2 regions of the Streptomyces sp. NPDC028907 genome follow, and region 2 is predicted to be linked to the other one. Evidence: predicted binding sites of a transcription regulator. Region 2 holds the regulator's gene; the other holds the start of a gene.
The links. Region 2 encodes HrcA, which represses chaperone genes, less so after heat shock. Its sites were predicted from a motif close to TTNGCACTCNGNNNNNCNGAGTGCNAA; they were not measured.

Region 1 (7,273 bases), on a different contig from region 2:
TGCGGTTCAGCTCAGTGGCGCATCATCGCCCGACCCGTATACGGCCGGTGCCCCTCGTTCACGCGACCTTCCGCGTCGCGTACTCCGCGATCTCCACCATCGGCGGCCGTTCCTCCGTGTCCACGGAGTACGTACGCGGCTCGAAACCGTCCTCGCCCCGCTCGAACTGGGTGAGGGACGGGCGGACCAGATGGCCCCGGGCCAGCCTCAGCTGGGCCGTGCGGTAGATCGCGGCGGACATCCGGCCCAGGGCCTGGCCGTCCTGGTGGCGGTGCTTGCGGACGCCCACATCCACCTGGGCCAGCGCGTCGAGGCCCACCAGGTGCAGGGCGTCGACCAGCATGCCCAGCTCCACGCCGTATCCGACGGGGAACGGGAGCTGTTCCAGCAGGGAGCGGCGGGCAGCGTACTCGCCGCCGAGCGGCTGCACGAAGCCGGCCAGCTGGGGCCAGTGCATGTTCAGCAGCGGGCGGGCCATCAGTTCGGTGACCCGGCCGCCCTGGCCGGCCGCGCCGCCGAGGGGACGGTCGTACATACCCTTGACCAGATCGATCCCGGGGTCGGTGAGCAGCGGGCCGACGATGCCGGAGACGAAGTCGGAGGAGAAGTCCTTCAGGTCGGCGTCGATGAAGCAGACGATGTCCCCGGTCGTGACCAGCAGGGAGCGCCACAGCACCTCGCCCTTGCCGGGCACGGCCGGGATGCGCGGCAGGATCGCGTCCCGGTGCACCACGGTCGCGCCCGCCGCCGCGGCCACCTCGGAGGTGCGGTCGGTGGAGCCCGAGTCGACGACGACGATCTCGTCGACCAGCGGCACCTGCCGCATCAGGTCGTGACGGATGACCGCGACGATGTCGCCGACCGTCTCCTCCTCGTCGAGCGCGGGCAGGACGACGGAGACCGACCGGCCCGTACGCTGTTTGGCGGCCAGAATCCGGTGGAGCGGACGATCGCTCGCGGACCAGGAGCGGGTGCTCAGCCAGCGCTCGACTTCTTCCAGCACGTAAGCGGCTCCTTCGCGTGTGATCCATCTCGCGGTTCGGACGACTATCTCAACTGTCCTGGTTGTCGGTTACAGTCTTGAACAACGCGGGTGACCATCGCATGTCCTGGCCGGCCCGCCGACCACAACTTCATACCGCTCATCCAGAGGGGCAGAGGGATACGGCCCGATGAAGCCCCGGCAACCCTCCAGCCGGTCTCGTTCACGCGAGGCTCCCGGCTAGGGAAGGTGCCAAATCCGTCTCACGGCGAGATGCGTCGTGAGGAAGATGAGGAGAAAGGGCCTCGCCTCACATGGCTGCGCAGACTGTCGCAAGCACCACCGACTCCACCACCGCTTCCACGGTAGACCTCGGCCCCGCCGCAGCGCTCTCCTGTCGCGAGTGCGGTCACCGGGTACCCCTCGGACCGGTCTTCGCGTGCGAGGAGTGTTTCGGCCCGCTGGAGATCGCCTACGACTTCTCGGCCTACGACACCGAGGAGCTCCGCAAGCGGATCGAGGCGGGCCCCGCGAACATCTGGCGCTACGCGCCGCTCCTTCCCGTCCCGGCCGACGTGGCCACCAAGCCGAACATCAACCCCGGCTGGACCCAGCTCGTCAAGGCCGACAACCTCGCGCGTGAGCTGGGCGTGGACGCCGGCAAGCTGTTCATCAAGGACGACTCCGGCAACCCGACGCACTCCTTCAAGGACCGCGTCGTGGCCCAGGCCCTGGAGGCCGCCCGCGCCTTCGGCTTCACCACCCTCTCCTGCTCCTCCACCGGCAACCTGGCCGGCGCGGTGGGTGCCGCGGCCGCCCGCGCCGGCTTCCGCTCCTGCGTCTTCATCCCGCACGACCTGGAGCAGGGCAAGGTCGTCATGGCCGCCGTCTACGGCGGCGAGCTCGTCGGCATCGAGGGCAACTACGACGACGTGAACCGTTTCTGTTCCGAGCTGATCGGCGACCCGGCCGGCGAGGGCTGGGGCTTCGTCAACGTCAACCTGCGGCCGTACTACGCCGAGGGCTCCAAGACCCTGGCGTACGAGATCTGCGAGCAGCTCGGCTGGCAGCTGCCGGACCAGCTGGTCGTGCCGATCGCCTCCGGCTCGCAGCTCACGAAGATCGACAAGGGTCTGCAGGAGCTGATCAAGCTCGGGCTCGTCGAGGACAAGCCGTACAAGATCTTCGGTGCGCAGGCCGAGGGGTGCTCGCCGGTGTCGGCGGCCTTCAAGGCGGGGCACGACGTCGTACGGCCGCAGAAGCCCAACACCATCGCCAAGTCGCTGGCCATCGGCAACCCGGCGGACGGTCCGTACGTGCTGGACATCGCCCGTCGTACCGGGGGTGCGGTGGAGGATGTGACCGATGAGCAGGTCGTCGACGCGATCAAGGTGCTCGCGCGGACCGAGGGCATCTTCGCGGAGACCGCGGGTGGTGTGACGGTGGGCGTCACGAAGAAGCTGATCGAGGACGGGGTCCTCGACCCCACCAAGACGACCGTCGTCCTGAACACCGGCGATGGGCTCAAGACGCTGGATGCGGTGGCTGGTACTGGCCTGACTGCGACCATTCGTCCCAACCTTGAGTCGTTCCGTGAGGCGGGTCTCGTCTAGGGCCCGTCCCCACGATTTCGTCTGCGGGCCGGTGGGGGCTGGTCGCGCCCACGCGGCGGTAGCCGCAAATTCAACACAGCCCCGCGCCCCTTAAAGGCGACTACCTGACCGGAGGTCACAAAGTGAGCGTCACCGTCCGCATCCCCACCATCCTGCGTACCTACACCGGCGGGCAGGCCGAGGTCGCCGCCGAAGGCGCCACCCTCGCCGAGGTCATCAGCGACCTGGAGAAGAACCACACCGGGATCGCCGCCCGGGTGCTGGACGACCAGGGCAAGCTGCGTCGGTTCGTCAATGTGTACGTCAATGACGACGACGTGCGTTTCGAGCAGGGGCTGGAGACGGCCACCCCCGACGGTGCCGGTGTCTCCATCATTCCGGCCGTCGCCGGCGGCTGACCGGGCTGACCGAATGACCGATCATTACCTTCGGTAACACCGGTCACCGAGAGTTCATCGAATTGCCCCCTCCGTGAGAGAAGCGGAGGGGGCAATTCTGTGTGGTTGAGCGAGGTACAGTTGGGGAACGCGTCGCTGATCCAAGGGTCGGCACCCCTTTATTTCCACCGCGAGCCCGACAAGAAGTAGCCAAAGTGTGCGGGTTTTTTGCGGCTTTTGTTCCGTTTGTCGGGTCCGACTTGACCTGAAGTCAGCGGAATTGTCCCCACATTCCCGACCGGTCGTGCCCGGATTTCTCGTCCGATTGACCTGTTGCAGACGGCAGTTGGGCAGATACATTCAGCCGCGGTCGACGCGTTCCGGCGCACGCCCCCGACCGATGGGGGGTGAGGTCTGACCCGGATCCGCGAAGTGTGGATCTGTGCAAGGGCCAGTAATAGGGGAGTTAGGCATGGCTCAGGGCACCGTCAAGTGGTTCAACGCGGAGAAGGGGTACGGCTTCATCGCGGTCGACGGTGGTGCGGATGTTTTCGTCCACTACAGCGCGATCCAGATGGACGGGTACCGCACCCTGGAAGAGGGCCAGCGGGTCGATTTCGAGATCTCGCAGGGTCAGAAGGGGCCGCAGGCGGACATGGTCCGGCTGGCGGCCGGCTGAAGCACGCGTCGACTTAACAGCAGCGACGTTCTTCTTCGAAGGGCCCGCACCTCCCGGGGTGCGGGCCCTTCGCCGTGCCCGGCATCAGAGGGCTCGATCCCCGAGAGCCGCTTGCTCCCCGCCACCCGACCGCCACCCCTCATCGAGCGCTCGCTTCGCGAGCGCGCCTTGCACTCTCTGGGGTCGAGTGCTAATCATTGGCGTTAGCACTCTGAAGGTGAGAGTGACAAAGAAGGACCGGGTCGGTGAGGCCCGCAGGCCGGGTGGGGCAAGGAACCACGAGGCAGGCGAGCCGTCCGTCGCGGGCGCGGGCGCGGTCCGAAGGAATCACCCCCAGTCCTGGAGGGACCACTTCACATGGCCAAGATCATCGCGTTCGACGAGGAGGCGCGGCGCGGCCTCGAGCGCGGCATGAACCAGCTCGCGGACGCCGTGAAGGTGACGCTCGGCCCCAAGGGTCGCAACGTCGTCCTCGAGAAGAAGTGGGGCGCCCCCACGATCACCAACGATGGTGTGTCCATCGCCAAGGAGATCGAGCTCGAGGACCCGTACGAGAAGATCGGCGCCGAGCTGGTCAAGGAAGTCGCCAAGAAGACGGACGACGTCGCCGGTGACGGTACGACCACCGCGACCGTTCTCGCCCAGGCCCTGGTCAAGGAAGGCCTGCGCAACGTAGCCGCCGGCGCCAACCCGATGGCCCTCAAGCGCGGCATCGAGCGTGCCGTCGAGGCCGTCTCCGCCGCTCTGCTGGAGCAGGCGAAGGACGTCGAGACCAAGGAGCAGATCGCCTCCACGGCCTCCATCTCCGCCGCCGACACCCAGATCGGCGAGCTCATCGCCGAGGCGATGGACAAGGTCGGCAAGGAAGGCGTCATCACCGTCGAGGAGTCCCAGACCTTCGGTCTGGAGCTGGAACTCACCGAGGGTATGCGCTTCGACAAGGGCTACATCTCGGCGTACTTCGCCACCGACATGGAGCGTATGGAGGCCGTCCTCGACGACCCGTACATCCTGATCGCCAACTCCAAGATCTCCGCGGTCAAGGACCTGCTCCCGCTGCTGGAGAAGGTCATGCAGTCGGGCAAGCCGCTGCTGATCATCGCCGAGGACGTCGAGGGCGAGGCCCTGTCGACCCTGGTCGTCAACAAGATCCGCGGCACCTTCAAGTCCGTCGCCGTCAAGGCCCCGGGCTTCGGTGACCGCCGCAAGGCGATGCTGAACGACATCGCCATCCTCACCGGTGGCGAGGTCATCTCCGAGGAGGTCGGTCTCAAGCTCGAGAACACCTCCCTGGACCTCCTGGGCAAGGCCCGCAAGGTCGTCATCACCAAGGACGAGACCACCATCGTCGACGGTGCCGGCTCCTCGGACCAGGTCGCGGGCCGTGTGAACCAGATCCGCGCCGAGATCGAGAACAGCGACTCGGACTACGACCGCGAGAAGCTCCAGGAGCGCCTGGCGAAGCTCGCCGGTGGCGTCGCCGTCATCAAGGCCGGTGCCGCGACCGAGGTCGAGCTCAAGGAGCGCAAGCACCGCATCGAGGACGCCGTGCGCAACGCCAAGGCGGCCGTCGAGGAGGGCATCGTCGCCGGTGGTGGCGTGGCCCTGCTGCAGGCCTCCGGTGTCTTCGAGAAGCTGGAGCTGGAGGGTGACGAGGCGACCGGCGCGGCCGCCGTCAAGCTCGCCCTTGAGGCCCCGCTGAAGCAGATCGCCGTGAACGCCGGTCTTGAGGGCGGCGTCGTGGTGGAGAAGGTCCGCAACCTCACCCCGGGTCACGGCCTCAACGCCGCGACCGGTGAGTACGTCGACCTGGTCGCCGAGGGCATCATCGACCCGGCGAAGGTGACGCGGTCCGCGCTGCAGAACGCCGCGTCGATCGCCGCGCTGTTCCTGACCACCGAGGCCGTCATCGCCGACAAGCCGGAGAAGGCCGCCGCGCCTGCCGGTGGCGGTATGCCGGGCGGTGACATGGACTTCTGATCGACCTCGGGGCTTTGACCTCCGGTTGATCAACGTCCTTGCCGAGGGCGGCACTTCCTGTTGCGACAGGGGGTGCCGCCCTCGGTGTTTCGGCGTCCGCGAGCAACCACCGCGTAGTCGCGGTCGCCACGAAACCTGTCCCCCTCCTTGGGAATGCGCGGCATCACATCCTCCGTTGCTTAATGTGGTGCAACAATGCGTGTGCACATACTGACCGGTATAAGCAGCCCCCGTTCCAAGGAGCCCTCCACGTGACCGTCACCCAGCCCGCCGCCATCCGGGCGGCTCAGATTCTGTCCCGGCCGACCGTGATCAATGGCCTGACCGTGCCGAACCGCATAGTGATGGCGCCGATGACGCGGATGTTCTCGCCGGGCGGCGTCCCCGGCGAGGACGTGCTGTCGTACTACGCGCGCCGCGCCGCGGCCGGCGTCGGACTGATCGTCACCGAGGGGACGTACGTCGGTCACGACTCGGCCGGGCAGAGCGACCGGGTCCCGCGGTTCCACGGGGAGGAGCAGCTGGCGGGCTGGGCGAAGGTCGCCGACGCGGTGCACGCGGCCGGCGGCACGATCGTGCCGCAGCTGTGGCACATCGGCATGGTGCGTGAGCAGGGCGAGCCGCCGTTCGCCGAGGCCCCCGCCGTCGGCCCCTCCGGGCTGCGGATCGGCGCCGACGAGGCCACCGGCAAGGCGATGACCCAGAGCGACCTCGACGACGTCATCGGCGCCTTCGCCCAGGCCGCCGCGGACGCGGAGCGCATCGGCTTCGACGGCGTGGAGATCCACGGCGCCCACGGCTACCTCGTCGACCAGTTCCTGTGGGCGGGGACGAACCGTCGCACGGACGCGTACGGCGGCGACCCCGTCGCCCGTACGAAGTTCGCGGCGGAGATCGTGGCCGCCGTACGTGAGCGGGTCTCCGCGGACTTCCCCGTCATATTCCGCTACTCGCAGTGGAAGCAGGAGGCCTACGACGCCCGCCTCGCCGAGAGCCCCGAGGAGCTGGACGCCCTGCTCACTCCGCTCGCCGCGGCCGGTGTCGACGCCTTCCACGCCTCCACCCGCCGCTACTGGATCCCCGAGTTCGAGGGCTCGGACCTCAACCTGGCCGGCTGGACGAAGAAGCTCACCGGCAAGCCCGCCATCACCGTCGGCTCGGTCGGCCTCGACGGCGAGTTCCTGGGCGCCTTCGTCGGCAAGGGTTCCGAGGTCAAGGGCATCGACGACCTCCTGGACCGGCTGGAGGCCGAGGAGTTCGACTTCGTCGCCGTCGGTCGCGCGCTGCTCCAGGACCCGCAGTGGGCGGCGAAGGTGCTGGAGGGCCGCTTCGGCGAGCTGGCGGCGTACGACGCGGCCTCGCTGAAGACCCTGAGCTGACGTCGGTCCGGTCATCCCTCCCTGTGAGGGGTGACCTGTCCCGCTTGAGTAAGTCAATCAACTGACTTAAGGTTGCCTCGGTCAATCACGCACGTGTCGACGGAGGCCCCGAAATGTCCCACCCCCCATCGCCGAGAACGAATGCCGTGGTGGCGGTGCTGGCCTTCGCCGGGATCGTCGTGTCGCTGATGCAGACCCTGGTCATCCCGATCGTCCCGGAGCTGCCGCGACTGCTGGACGCCCCCGCGTCGGACGCGGCCTGG
Region 2 (7,273 bases):
CCACGGCTCAGCGCCCGTTGAACGCATCCTTCAGCCTGGAGAACAGCCCCTGCTGCCCCGGCTGGAACTGCCCCTGCGGACGCTCCTCGCCACGCAGCTTGGCCAGCTCGCGCAGCAACCGCTCCTGCTCGGGATCCAGCTTGGTCGGCGTCTGCACCTCGACGTGCACGATGAGATCGCCGCGCCCGCCGCCCCGCAGATGCGTCACGCCCCGCCCGTGCAGCGGGATCGACTGGCCGGACTGCGTGCCCGGCCGGATGTCGACCTCCTCCATGCCGTCCAGCGTCTCCAGCGGCACCTTCGTGCCGAGGGCCGCCGCCGTCATCGGGATCGTCACCGTGCAGTGCAGGTCGTCGCCGCGCCGCTGGAACATCGCGTGCGGCAGCTCGTGGATCTCGACGTACAGGTCACCGGCGGGACCGCCGCCCGGCCCGACCTCGCCCTCACCGGCGAGCTGGATCCGCGTGCCGTTGTCGACACCGGCCGGGATCTTGACGGTCAGGGTCCGACGGGACCGTACCCGCCCGTCGCCCGCGCACTCGGGGCACGGTGTCGGCACGACGGTGCCGAAGCCCTGGCACTGCGGGCAGGGCCGGGACGTCATGACCTGGCCGAGGAAGGACCGCGTCACCTGCGACACCTCACCGCGACCGCGGCACATGTCACACGTCTGGGCGGAGGTGCCGGGGGCGGCCCCCTCACCGTTACAGGTGTTGCAGACGACGGCCGTGTCGACCTGGATGTCCTTCGTCGTACCGAAGGCCGCCTCGTCGAGCTCGATCTCCAGGCGGATCATGGCGTCCTGGCCCCGGCGGGTACGCGAGCGCGGACCGCGCTGCGACGCCGTACCGAAGAACGCGTCCATGATGTCCGAGAAGTTCCCGAAGCCGCCCGCGCCGAAGCCGCCGGCTCCCGCGCCGCCCGCCTGGGACAGCGGGTCGCCGCCGAGGTCGTAGACCTGCTTCTTCTGCGGGTCCGACAGCACCTCGTAAGCGGCGTTGATCTCCTTGAACCGCTCCTGGGTCTTCGGATCCGGATTGACGTCCGGGTGCAGCTCGCGCGCGAGCCGCCGGAAGGCCTTCTTGATCTCTTCCTGCGACGCGTCGCGACGCACGCCGAGAACGGCGTAGTAGTCCGTGGCCACTTACGACTCCGCCAGGATCTGTCCGACGTACCGTGCCACTGCGCGTACCGCTCCCATCGTTCCCGGGTAATCCATGCGGGTCGGTCCGACCACGCCGAGCTTGGCGACTGCCTCGCCGCCCGAACCGTAGCCCACCGACACGACGGACGTGGAGTTGAGTCCCTCGTAGGCGTTCTCGTGCCCGATGCGCACGGTCATGCCCGAATCCCCGGCCTCGCCAAGGAGTTTGAGGAGCACGACCTGCTCCTCCAAGGCTTCCAGAACGGGCCGGATGGTGAGGGGGAAGTCATGTCCGAAGCGGGTGAGATTGGCGGTTCCGCCGATCATCAGCCGCTCCTCGTTCTCCTCGACCAGCGTCTCCAGGAGGGTGGAGAGCACGGCCGAGACGGTGCCGCGGTCCTCCAGGTCGAAGGCCTCGGGGAGGTCCTCGACGAGGGTCGGCACATCGGTGAAGCGCCGCCCGGCGACCCGGCTGTTCAGCCGCGCGCGTAGATCCGCGAGCGACCCTTCGCCGAAGGGGACCGGACAGTCGACCATTCGCTGCTCGACCCGTCCGGTGTCCGTGATCAGTACGAGCATCACGCGCGCGGGCGCGAGGGACAGCAGCTCGACATGGCGGACGGTGGACCGGGTCAGCGACGGGTACTGCACGACGGCGACCTGCCGGGTGAGCTGCGCGAGCAGCCGCACGGTGCGGGCCACGACGTCGTCGAGGTCCACGGCGCCGTCGAGGAAGTTCTGGATGGCGCGCCGCTCCGGCGGGGTCATCGGTTTGACGCCGGCGAGCTTGTCGACGAACAGCCGGTAGCCCTTGTCGGTCGGGATGCGGCCGGCACTGGTGTGCGGCTGGGCGATGAAACCCTCGTCCTCCAGGGCCGCCATGTCGTTACGGACGGTCGCCGGGGAGACACCGAGGTTGTGCCGCTCGGTCAGGGCCTTCGAGCCGACCGGCTCCTCGGTCCCGACGTAGTCCTGGACGATGGCACGCAACACCTGAAGCCTGCGTTCACTCAGCAATCGCGCACACCTCCAGAAGTCGTCCCCTTGGCGCCTCGCCTGGCACTCTGCTCAGGTGAGTGCCAACCGTCCCCGGCCAGTGTACGGCGGTGGGGTACGCCCCGGGCAAGGCCGGTCACGGACCACAGTGCCCGACGCTGTCGTCTTGGCTAGCGTCGCCGTATGACGGTGACTTGGGAAGAGCTGGGGTGGGAACGGCTGGCGGCGGGGGTCGGGCGGTGCCGGCTGCCGGGCTGGGACTGCACGGCGGGGCTGGTCGTCGGGGACGGTGGCGCACTGCTCGTGGACGCCGGGTCGAGCCTCGGGGAGGGCGTGCGGTTGCGTACGCAGGCGCAGTGGCTCGCCGGTCACCGTGTGACTCATCTCGCGCTGACCCATCCGCACTTCGATCATGTCTTCGGGGCGGCGGCGTTCGCGGGGGCCGAGGTGTACGGGGCGGTGGGCGTGGACACGGTGTTCGCGCACGAGCGGGCGGAACTGCGCGCGGACGCCGTACGCCACGGCCTGGACCAGGACGCGGCGGACGAGGCGATCGACGCCCTGGTCCACCCTCACCACCAGGTGAGCGGCGAGTGGACCCTCGACCTGGACGGCGGCCGTCAGGTCCTCCTGGCGAACGTCGGCCCGGCCCACACGGCCCACGATCTGGTCGTGCTCGTACCGGGCGGGACCGTCGGCGACCGGGAGGTGGTCTTCTGCGGCGACCTGGTGGAGGAGTCCGGCGACCCGCAGGCCGGCCCGGACGCCGTACCGTCGCACTGGCCGGCGGCCCTGGACCGCCTCCTCGACCTGGGCGGCGAGGACGCGCTGTACGTGCCCGGTCACGGAGCGGTGGTGGACGCGGAGTTCGTACGACGCCAGCGCGACGCCTTGGCCGCCCGCTTCGGCGTGTCGGGCTGAACGGCGGGACGCGCGGGCCGGGCTTCTCCTATCGTCATCCGAATGCGCCAGTACTCCCCCGACCTGACCCCGCCCTGGAAGAAGCCCAAGCCGGCCCCTGAGGTCCCGGCGGACCCGGGTCTGGTGGTGGAGGAGCCGGGCACGGGCTTCTGCGGCGCGGTGATCCGCTGCGAGGCGGGCACGGTGACCCTGGAGGACCGCTTCGGCAAGCACCGGGTGTTCCCGCTGGAGCCGCGCGGGTTCCTGCTGGAGGGCAAGGTGGTGACGCTCGTACGCCCGTCGAGCGCGGCTCCGGTACGGCCCACCCGCACGGCCTCCGGTTCGGTCGCCGTCCCCGGCGCACGCGCACGCGTGGCCCGCGCCGGCCGTATCTACGTCGAGGGCCGGCACGACGCCGAGCTGGTCGAGAAGGTCTGGGGCGACGACCTGCGCATCGAGGGCGTGGTCGTGGAGTACCTGGAGGGCGTCGACGACCTGCCGTCGATCGTGGCCGAATTCGCACCGGGGCCGGATGCCCGGCTGGGAGTCCTGGTGGACCACTTGGTGCCGGGCTCTAAGGAGTGGCGGATCGCCGAGTCGGTGACCAGCGAGCACGCCCTGGTCGTGGGCCACCCGTACATCGACATCTGGGAGGCGGTGAAGCCGTCGTCGCTGGGGATCGCCGGGTGGCCGAAGGTGCCGCGCGGGCAGGACTGGAAGACGGGGGTGTGCCGGGCGCTGGGGTGGCCGTCGGAGAACACCGGGGCGGTGTGGCAGGCGATTCTGAAGCGGGTGGGGTCTTACAAGGACCTGGAGCCGGAGTTGTTGGGGCGAGTGGAGGAGTTGATCGACTTCGTCACGGGTAGCGGTGGGGCCTGACGTCGGGGAACGTTCCGAACTCGGTGGTGTCCAGTTCTAGCCCCAGAGCCTCCACCGGCAGCGGCTCGCCGAACTTTACGATGTGCTGCTTTCGATAGTCGGCTTCCTCGCCCTTACCAACCGGATTCGTCAGCAGGACGCAGTGCGCCATGATCGGGTCGATGACAAGGTAGGCAGGGATTTGGCCCGCTGCGTAGATAGAGCGCTTGACGCAGTAATCCCGTTCGACGCTGGTCTTGGAGACGACCTCGACAACCATGGTGATCACCGTGGACGGCAGTAGGCGCCCCGAGGCGGGCAGGACCTCGGGCGCCACGACCACCAGGTCGGGGACAGGCTCGCTGGCCTCGTCGACAATGTCGATGTCCTGGGTCTGGAGGGGGTACCAGTGCTCGACGGGAATCTGCCTGCTGATCTGCAGCACGTTGATGTTGTGCACCAGATCAGGGCTCGCCATCATCACGATTACCCCCCGGAGTAGCTCGACCTTGACGCCCTCAGGGGCCTCAAGCTCCTCGAAGACCTTCGTCATCGCACGCTCGTCCACAGCGGTCATCTCCATGGCCTCCACATCCGCCGCGTCCTTTTAGCGGCAGCCTACGAACCAGGTTAGGGACCGAACCGACGTTCCGCACCGATTCACACGTCCGAGTGATCAGTCCACCAAATCCCTGACCACCGCATCCGCCAACAACCGCCCCCGCAGCGTCAGCACCGCACGCCCCTCCGCATACGGCCCCTCCTGCAGCAGCCCCTCCCCCAGAGCCCGCCGCGAGGCCGCGAGCCCCTCCTCCCGCAGCAGCTCCAGCGGCACCCCCTCCCGCAGCCGCAGCTCCAGCAGGATCCGCTCGACCCGCCGGTCCTCGTCCGACAGCAGCTCACGCCCCGCCCCCGGCGACCGCCCCGCCGCCAGCGCCCCCGCATACGCGCCCGGATGCTTCACGTTCCACCAACGCACCCCGCCCACGTGCGAGTGGGCCCCGGGCCCCGCGCCCCACCAGTCCGCGCCTCGCCAGTACAGCTCGTTGTGCAGGCAGCGGCCCGCTTCCGAGGTGGCCCAGTTGGAGACCTCGTACCAGTCGAAACCGGCCGCCGTGAACGTCTCCTCGGCGATCAGGTACCGGTCCGCGTGGACGTCGTCGTCCGTCATCGGGACCTCGCCGCGGCGGATCCGGCGGGCCAGCTGGGTGCCCTCCTCGACGATCAGGGCGTACGCCGACACGTGGTCCGGCCCGGCGCCGATCGCCGCCTCCAGGGAGGCCCGCCAGTCGTCGTCGGTCTCCCCCGGTGTGCCGTAGATCAGGTCGAGGTTGACGTGCTCGAAGCCCGCCGCGCGGGCCTCCGCGACGCAGGCCTCGGGGCGGCCGGGGGTGTGGGTGCGGTCCAGGATCTTCAGTACGTGCTGCTTGGCGCTCTGCATGCCGAAGGAGATCCGGTTGAAGCCGCCTTGCCGGAGCGTGGCCAGATACGCCGGGTCGACCGACTCCGGGTTCGCCTCCGTGGTGATCTCCGCGTCCGGCGCCAGTCCGAACTCGTCGCGGATCGCCGCCAGCATCCGTACGAGATCGTCGGCGGCCAGCAGGGTGGGCGTACCGCCGCCGACGAAGACCGTGCGGACCTCGCGCGGGTCGTCGCCGAGGACCTTGCGGGCGAGGCGGATCTCGTCGACGAGGGTCTCGGCGTAGTTGTCGCGGGAGGCCAGCACTCCGCCCGTGCCGCGCAGCTCGGTCGCGGTGTAGGTGTTGAAGTCGCAGTAGCCGCAGCGGGTCGCGCAGTACGGGACGTGCAGGTAGAAGCCGAGGGGGCGGTCGGCGGACCCGGCGAGCGCGGACGCGGGGAGCGCGCCGTCGGCGGGGACGGGTTCGCCGTCGGGGAGTGCGGAGGGCATGTCCTCCATTGTCCAGCACCCCGGAGGGTCCCGGTCCGGCCGGTCATTCGGCCTGCAGCACCAGCAGCGCCAGGTCGTCCTCCGGCGGGCGGCCGCTGAACTCGTGCACCAGCCTGCGGATCCGTTCCGCGATCAGCTGGGCGTTCAGCCCCGCGCACCCGGCGAGGGCGGTCGCGAGGCCGTCACCGTCGTCGAACTGGCGGGAGCCGCTGCGCCGCTCCGTCACCCCGTCGGTCACGCACAGCAGGGTGTCGCCGGAGCGCAGCTCGAAGGTCTCGGAGGTGTACGTGGCGTCCTCGACGACCCCGAGGAGGGTCTGCGGGTGCGCGGCGGTGTGGACCTCGCCGCCCGCGCCCAGCAGCAGGGGCAGCGGGTGTCCGGCGGAGGCGAGGGTGCAGCGGACGCCGCCGTCGAAGGGGGTGAGTTCGCCGTAGAGGAGGGACAGGAAGCGGGTCTGAGGGCCGTCGCCGGGGGCGACCGGGCCGACCAGGGCACGGGCCGCGGCGTCGGCGGCCTCCGTGGCGTCGTCGAGGAGGAGCTGGTTGAGACGGTCGAGGACGTCGGCGACGCGGTAGCCCTCGCGGGCGAGGAGGCGCAGCCAGGGGCGGGCGATGCCGATCACCACGGCCGCCTCGGGGCCCTTGCCCTGGACGTCACCGATGGCGAAGCACCAGCGGCCGTCACCGGCCGGGAAGAGGTCGTAGAAGTCGCCGCTCGGGCCGCCCTTGTCGCACGGCTCGTACACCAGGGCGCTGACCACCCCGGGGATCTCCGCGACCGCGCCGGGCAGCAGTCCGCGTTGCAGGACCCGGCTGATGGTGGCCTGCCGGGCGTACTGGCGGGCGGCGCCGATGGCGAGGGCCACCCGGCGGCTGAGGTCCTCGACGAGTCCGGTGACCTCGTCGGGGAAGCGCATGAGGTCGGCCCGTCCGATGACCAGCGTGCCCAGGGGGCGGCCTCCGGCGATCAGGCGGTACGCGAGCGCCGTGCCGTGCGCCCCGCGCGCCCCGAGCGCCTCACCCGGCCAGGGGTAGGGGACGGGGCCGGTGCCGTGGGTCTCGGGCGGAAGCGGCGGCTCCTTCTCCAGGGCGCGGCGCAGCTCCTCGATGAGGTTCTCCGAGCCGTGCCAGACGCGGGCCAGCCGGGGCCCGGTACCGGCTGTGCCGTCGATCGCCCAGCCGCCCTCGGCCTCGCCCGATCGGGGGTATCCCCAGCGCCCGGCGACCTCGTCCTCCAGCCACACCGCGCACCAGTCGGCCAGCCGCGGCACGATCAGCTGGCCGGCGAGCGCGGCGACCAGGTTCTCGTCGAGCTGTCCGGCGAGCAGGTCGGATGCCTCGGCGAGGAAGGACAGGGCGCCCCGGTTGAGCCAGTCCCGGTCTCGTTCGGCGCGCTGGGGCTCGGGCGCGAGGATCTCGGCGACGCGCAGCCCGCGCTCCAGCGCGCGCTCCTCCGTGTACGCCTCG

Region 1: a site for HrcA is predicted at 3,819-3,845, ahead of groL (chaperonin GroEL). Genes of this name have one in related genera too.

The regions. Positions count from the first base shown of each region.
Region 1 is NZ_JBVHVE010000002.1:558,024-565,296, reverse strand. Features, by position in the region: gene ACZ4UU_RS06970 (glucosyl-3-phosphoglycerate synthase) at 59-1,003, opposite strand; SAM riboswitch class I at 1,140-1,278, shown strand; gene thrC (threonine synthase) at 1,297-2,595, shown strand; gene ACZ4UU_RS06960 (MoaD/ThiS family protein) at 2,718-2,993, shown strand; gene ACZ4UU_RS06955 (cold-shock protein) at 3,445-3,651, shown strand; gene groL (chaperonin GroEL) at 4,009-5,631, shown strand; gene ACZ4UU_RS06945 (NADH:flavin oxidoreductase) at 5,883-7,010, shown strand; gene ACZ4UU_RS06940 (MFS transporter) at 7,124-7,273, shown strand, end outside.
Region 2 is NZ_JBVHVE010000004.1:99,812-107,084, forward strand. Features, by position in the region: gene dnaJ (molecular chaperone DnaJ) at 8-1,144, opposite strand; gene hrcA (heat-inducible transcriptional repressor HrcA) at 1,145-2,161, opposite strand; gene ACZ4UU_RS13200 (MBL fold metallo-hydrolase) at 2,324-3,061, shown strand; gene ACZ4UU_RS13205 (DUF3097 domain-containing protein) at 3,104-3,919, shown strand; gene ACZ4UU_RS13210 (Uma2 family endonuclease) at 3,897-4,475, opposite strand; gene hemW (radical SAM family heme chaperone HemW) at 4,575-5,807, opposite strand; gene ACZ4UU_RS13220 (SpoIIE family protein phosphatase) at 5,851-7,273, opposite strand, start outside.